Regions from separate parts of the Dyella sp. 01L423 genome, predicted to be linked through region 1. Evidence: predicted binding sites of a transcription regulator. Region 1 holds the regulator's gene; the other holds the start of a gene.
The links. Region 1 encodes FliA, which starts transcription of late flagellar genes. Its sites were predicted from a motif close to TAAAGTTTNNCNNNCNNNGGCCGATAA; they were not measured.

Region 1 (3,408 bases):
CGCCGGCCAGCGCAGCCATCATGTCATTGAGCAGATCCAACGCTTCCAGCAAGGCATCCATGCGGCTGGCGTCGAGCAGCAGCTGCCCGTTGCGCGCCACGTTGAGCAGATCCTCGGCGTGATGGCACAGCTGCACCATCGGCTCGATCGCGAGAAAACCCGCGCCACCCTTCACCGTGTGGAACGCGCGAAACACGGCGTTCAACAGCTCGGCGTCGCGCGGCGAGGCCTCCAGCCCGATCAGCTGATCGCCCAGGCGCTGCACCAGTTCCCCGGCTTCCACCAGGAAATCGTCGCGCAGCTCGTTGTCGAACGAGGGATCCATCGATCAGAAACCGAATTCGCTCAACAGACGATCCGCCTCGTCCTGACTGGTGACCTTGACCGGGCCGGCCGCGGCTTCGCCAGACGCCAGCGCGCCGGTGAGGCTCACCAGTTCCAGCAGCGAGTTCTCCACGCTGCCGATGAAGTTCACCACCTTCTTGATGCGCTGACCGGAAAGGTCCTGCCACGACTGGGCGACCACGAAATCGGCCAGGCCATCGCGGCAAGCATGGGCGAACGCCTGCGACTGCTTGGCCAGCACGTGCGCGACTTCGCCTTCGGTGGTGCCGTCGATCACCGCGCCGGCGTTCTCGGCCAGCGCGTCGGCCTGCGGGCGCATGCGCTCGACGAAATCGAGCGAGCGATGGGCCGCCTGCGAGCTCATTTCCAGCACGTCTTCCAGGTGCTTGCGCGCATCGGCGACGCTGCCCGGCACGCCTTCCTGGGCGAGATCGCCGCCGAGGCGGCGCACCGCATCGTGCAGGTCGCGCGCAAGCAGCCCCAAGGCGCGGAACACGCGCTGTTCGCGCTCGCGCACCAGCACATCGAGCGCCTTCTCAAAGGCAACACCATCGGCGCTGTTGAGCAAGGCATGCAGTTCGGGCGGCATCGCTTCGCCGGCCATCAAGGAAACTTGTGCGTTCATGCGGTGGCTCCGCTGGCGGCCAGGCGTTCGAAGATCTTGCTCAGCTTTTCCTGCAGTGTCGCGGCGGTGAACGGCTTGACGATGTAGCCGTTCACGCCGGCCTGGGCGGCGGCAATGATCTGGTCGCGGTTGTTCTCGGCGGTCACCATCAGCACCGGCATGCCCTTCAGCGAGGGCTCGGCGCGGATGGCGCGCAACAGGTCGATGCCCGTCATATTGGGCATGTTCCAGTCGGTCACGACCATGTCGAAGGCATTGTTGCGCAACATGGTCAGCGCGTTCTCGCCATCGTCGGCTTCCTGGATCAGGCCGTTGCTGAAGCCCAGTTCGACCAGCAAGTTGCGAACGATGCGCCGCATGGTGGAGAAGTCGTCCACCACGAGGATCTTCATATTCTTGTCCAAACGCTTTCTCCGCTGCGCGTAGATATGACTTGTGTTGAACAGGGACGAGTTGCGAGGACGCAACGACCGGACGTCGGTTCGACCCTGGTCGGCGCAGCGACCGTTCGGGCTCTCGCCCTAGTTACTCGCCCCTCGCCCCTTTACGTTTTCCTGCCTTCCTTTCCTGCCCCTCATGCCAACCGCTCATGCGCGCTCGCAAGCGCACGATGGCCTGGCCGTGGATCTGGCACACGCGCGACTCCGTCACGCCGAGCACCGCACCAATCTCCTTGAGGTTCAGTTCTTCCTCGTAGTACAGGGACATCACCAGCTGCTCGCGTTCGGGCAGGCCGCCGATGGCTTCCACCAGCGCCTCGCGCATGCCTTCATGCTCGACACTGTCCGCCGGGCTCAGGCTGTCGCCGTCGGCCACGTCGAACGCCGCGCCACCATCCGCGTCGTCCGGTGCGGAAAGGCTGAGCAGGCGTGCACTCGCCGCGTCAGCCAACACCTGGTGATATTCCTCGGCGCCCATGCCCAGTCGCCGCATTACTTCGGCGTCATCGGCATCAGAACCGGTTTCGATTTCAATCTGACGAACAACCTCCGCCATTTCGCGCACTTTTCGATGCACCGACCGTGGGGTCCAGTCGGTACGCCGCAATTCGTCGAGCATCGCGCCACGGATGCGGATACCCGCAAACGTCTCGAAGCTCGCATTCTTGCCGGTGGTGAAATTGCGCGCGGCCTCCAGCAAACCGATCATGCCGGCCTGAATCAGATCGCTCACGTCCACGCTGGGCGGCAATCGACCCATCAGGTGATAGGCGATCCTTCGCACCAAGGGAGCGTGCTGGCGAACCAGTTCGTCGGCACTCTGCCGCGTCAGCTGCAGATATTCGGAAGCCACACTCATGTCACCACCCCGTTGCTACTGCGGCCTGCCTGCTGAAAAAGGCGATGCGATCCAGGCCCAGTCGCTCGGGTTCACCCCATGTATCGACCGCACCCGCCAATTGCTTGAATGCCAATCCCGACCGGCTCGACGGCCACAGATCCACCACCGCGCTCTGGCGACGGATGGCCTGCTTGAGTCGTTCGTCATGCGGAACATGGCCCATGAATTCCAACGCCACATCGAGGAAGCGATCGCAAACTCGTGCGAGTTTCTGATGCAGCTGCCTGGCCTCGCCCAGGTTGCGCACCATGTTCGCCACCATGCGGAAGCGGCGCACGCCAAAATCGCGGCTGAGCACCTTGAGCAAGGCGTACGCATCGGTGAGCGAGGCGGGCTCGTCGCATACCACCACCACCACGTCATCCGCGGCGGCGGCGAACATCGCCACGTTGTCGGACAGTCCGGCGGCGGTATCCACCACGAGGTAGTCCGGCGGTGTCACCAGATCGTCAAACGCGCGGATCACGGCCGCATGTTCGCCCGCACCCAGCTGCGCCAGTCGGCGCGTACCGGAACCGGCCGGCACCACCTTGAGGCCGTGCGGCGCGGTCATCAGCAAGTCCTCGATCGAGCAGACGCCGTCGAGCAGGTGGCCGATGTGGCGCGTGGGCGTGAGGCCGAGAAGTACGTCGATATTGGCCAGGCTCATGTCCGCATCGAGCAGGATCACCTGGTGACCCGCGACGGCGAGCGCCATGCCCAGGTTCACCGACACCGTGGTCTTGCCCACGCCGCCCTTGCCGCCGGCCACCGCGATGGCGCGGCAACGCTTGCGCGGCGCACTGCCGCTCAGTCCATACGCCTGGTCCTGGACCGGCGCCTGTCGGCTATGTCGTTCGGTCAGCGCACGCAGCATGCCTTCCAACCCCATCGCCTGGTTCATTGCAAAGACACCGCTCATGCGCTTGCCACCGCTAGTCCGAAGCGATCCGCCATCACCACGTCATCGGCCGGCGCGGTGCCCTTGAGCACCTGCGCGGCACGGCACACCAGCACCCGGGCATCGGCTGTAGCGATGTCTTCGGGCACGCGCTGTCCATCGGTGACGTAGTCGAGCGCGAGTCGGTGACGGATCAGCACCGACAGCGCGCCGCCGA
Region 2 (3,408 bases), on a different contig from region 1:
CTGGCAATTGGGCACAGCGTCCCCACATCGGGGCTTCCCGCATGAGGAAGCCCCATGATTCCGTTCTCCGTCCTCGATCTGGCACCCGTCACCGAAGGCAGCGACACCACCCAGGCCTTCGCCAACACGCTGGATCTGGCGCGTCGCGCCGAGGCGCTTGGCTACAACCGCTACTGGCTGGCCGAACACCACAACATGCCAGGTATCGCCAGCGCGGCCACCGCCGTGCTGATCGGTCACGTGGCGGGTGGGACCTCGACCATTCGCGTTGGCGCTGGCGGCATCATGCTGCCCAATCATGCGCCGCTTCAGGTGGCCGAACAGTTCGGCACGCTGGCGTCGCTCTATCCGGGGCGCATCGATCTGGGACTGGGGCGCGCGCCCGGTACCGATCACGCCACCGCACGTGCACTGCGCCGTTACTTCGATAGCGCCGAGCAATTCCCGCAGGACGTGGCTGAACTGCTGGCGTATTTCGAGCCGGCGACACCCAGTCAACCCGTGCGCGCCGTTCCCGGTGCCGGCATACAGGTACCGGTGTGGCTGCTGGGCTCGAGCTTGTTCAGCGCTCGCCTTTCGGCTGCGATGGGTTTGCCGTTCGCCTTTGCCTCGCATTTTGCGCCGGATGCGATGGACGAAGCGCTGGCCCTGTATCGCCGCGATTTCCGTCCCTCGGCGCGCCTGTCCGCGCCGTACGCCATGCTGGGCGTCAATATCGTCGCGGCGGAAAGCGACCAGGAAGCAAAGCGCCTGTTCACCACCCAGCAGCAGAGTTTCGTCAATCTGCGCCGTGGCCGACCGGGCCTGATTCCGCCGCCCATCGACAACATCGAAGACTTCTGGACACCCACTGAAAAGTTCGGCGTCGAGCATGCGCTCGCCTGCGCCGTGATCGGCAGCGCCGAGACGGTGAAGCAGGGCATCGAGTCGTTTGTCGAACGCCATCGTCCCGACGAACTGATGATCACCGCCAACGTGTTCGAGCACGAGGCGCGTTGTCGCTCGTACGCCATCGTGGCCGACGTGCGGAAGCGTCTGCTGGGCTGACGCCGCTTGCGATCAGGCCGGCGCAAAACTCCTGCGCAGATCCTGCTGGCAACGCGCCAGCAGTTGCGCGGGAAACGCGGCCACCGGGTCCTCGCCATAACCGGCCTCGCTATCGAGCAGGCCTTGTTCGGCGAGGAGCTGGTTCATGGCCAGTCGCTGTGACACATAGAGCACGCGACTCATCGGCAGCATCAGCGCGGCGTGGCCGTGCTCGCGATGTTCCACCAGCGCTTCCTGCACCGGCGGCGGCAGGTCCCAATGCTGGCCCGCCTGCACGGTGAGTTCGGCGGCAAGCTGCACGCAGCCATCGATAAAGGCGATGGAGCTGGCGGGTAGCTCGGCGTTCTGTAACTCCTTGTCCAGCAAACGCGCCACCGCGCCCAGGCCGCTATAGCCGACCAGGGCCACCAGATAGGCTTCGAACGCGTCGCACTGGCCTTTGCTGAGATACACCGCGGCGTGCGCACAGCGTTCGGCGTGATCCCACAGACGCTGGCCCACGATCTGCCCGTTGGCACCGGCGCTGGCCATCAGGATGGGCTTCATCACATAGGACGTCACCACGTGGCGCAAGCCGATCTGGCCGAGCAGCACCACGGCGTGCTGCAGGCTGCCCACCGGATGGGCAGTGCGATAGGTGACGCTGCCGGTGACGCGCATGACTTCGCCCACCAGTACCGGGTCGCGTTTGATCAGGTCGGCCAGCTGGGCGCCGCTGAGCTTGTCGTTCTTCATCGCACGCATCAGCTGCGGCAGCACCGTGGGCATGCGCGGCAGGCTGCGGACGTCGAAGCGGCCGTTTTCGCACTGGTCCTTCAGGCGCTGGAGAATGGCCTGTTCGCGCGGCTTGTTGGCGCTCTCGCCAGCGTCGACCGGCTGGTTGAGGATGAAGCGGAAGAAACGCTCGGCGAGCTCGTCGCCCGAGACCATCCCGTGGGGCAGGGCGGATTCCACCGGGAGTTCCGGCTCGGGCGCAGCCGGACGCGTCGCCGCTGGTTCTGCCGCGCGTTCACGCCCGAATACCCGCCACCAGTTCCCCATCATCGTGCTGCCAGCTCCCCTCTGTGGCCCCCGCTACGCTGGGTGTATCGGCAGCTGGCGGAAAAAATGTAGTGCGACTGTGCCGCGCTGCGACGCTCTGCTCAGTTATCGGCAGCAGGGGGCAAATGCTTGATCCATGCCGCCGACCCGAGTCCGGCGCGCCGCCCGCTGGCGAAGCAGGCCGTGAGCAGGTAGCCGCCGGTGGGCGCCTCCCAGTCGAGCATTTCGCCGGCGCAGAAAACCCCGGGCAGGTCGGCGAGCATCAGGCTCGGGTCCAGCGCTTCCAGGCGCACCCCACCACCGCTGCTGATGGCTTCTTCGATGGGGCGGGCGCGGGTGAGTCGCAGCGGCAGGCGCTTGATGCCGCGGGCCAGCGTGTCGACGTCGTGGAACTGCTGCCGATCGAGTACCTCGTGCAGCAGCGCGGCCTTGACGCCAGTGAGCCCGGTCTGGCGGCGAAGGTGGTCGCTCATGGAGTGTTTGCCGCGCGGCTTGGCCAGATCGGCGCGCAGGCGATCGAGCGTGCGATCGGGTGCAAGATCGAGTTCGATGGTGATCGGACCATGCGCGGCGATGGCATCGCGAATCAAGGCGGAATACGCGTAGATCAGGCTGCCTTCGATGCCGCCGGCGGTGATCACGCATTCGCCCTGGCGCGCGTGCTCGCGGCCGTGCTGGTCGCGCAGATGGATCACCACCGGCTTGAGCGGAGCGCCCGCATAACGACCAGCGATATGTTCGCTCCAGCCGATGTCGAAGCCGCAGTTGGAAGGTACCAAGGGCGACACATCGACACCGCGGGCGAGCAGCGGTGCCTGCCATGCACCATCCGAACCTAGTTCCGGCCAGCTGCCTCCGCCCATGGCGAGCACTACAGCATCGGCGCGCACCGCATGTTCGCCATCGGGCGTGGCGAAGCGCAGCGAGCCGTCGTCCGTCCAGCCCAGCCATCGGTGGTGCACATGGAAGCGCACGCCATCCTCACGCAGGCGGCGTACCCAGCCACGCAGCAGAGGCGCGGCTTTGAGGTCGCTGGGAAATACGCGGCCCGAAGTGCCAACGAAGGTTTCCACTCCCAGCTGGCGTGCCCAGGCGCGCAAGTCGTCTGCATCGAAGTCCTGCAGCCATGTCCCCACTTCCTGCGCACGCTTGCCGTAGCGCTGCACGAAATCCGGCTTGGCTTCGCCATGCGTGAGGTTCATGCCGCCTTTGCCGGCGATAAGGAACTTGCGCCCCACCGAACCCTTGGCGTCGAACACATCCACCGCCACGCCCGCCGCATGCGCCGCTTCCGCTGCCATCAGGCCGGCAGGGCCTCCA

Region 2: a site for FliA is predicted at 2,133-2,159, ahead of AC1DMY_RS03605 (HDOD domain-containing protein). Genes of this name have one in related genera too.

The regions. Positions count from the first base shown of each region.
Region 1 covers NZ_JBFTSI010000004.1:75,746-79,153, forward strand. The annotation lists gene AC1DMY_RS12955 (chemotaxis protein CheA) at 1-325, opposite strand, end outside; gene AC1DMY_RS12960 (protein phosphatase CheZ) at 329-970, opposite strand; gene cheY (chemotaxis response regulator CheY) at 967-1,374, opposite strand; gene AC1DMY_RS12970 (RNA polymerase sigma factor FliA) at 1,496-2,269, opposite strand; gene AC1DMY_RS12975 (nucleotide-binding protein) at 2,271-3,212, opposite strand; gene flhF (flagellar biosynthesis protein FlhF) at 3,209-3,408, opposite strand, start outside.
Region 2 covers NZ_JBFTSI010000001.1:797,828-801,235, forward strand. The annotation lists gene AC1DMY_RS03600 (LLM class flavin-dependent oxidoreductase) at 55-1,047, shown strand; gene AC1DMY_RS03605 (HDOD domain-containing protein) at 1,060-2,001, opposite strand; gene AC1DMY_RS03610 (TIGR03862 family flavoprotein) at 2,190-3,408, opposite strand, start outside.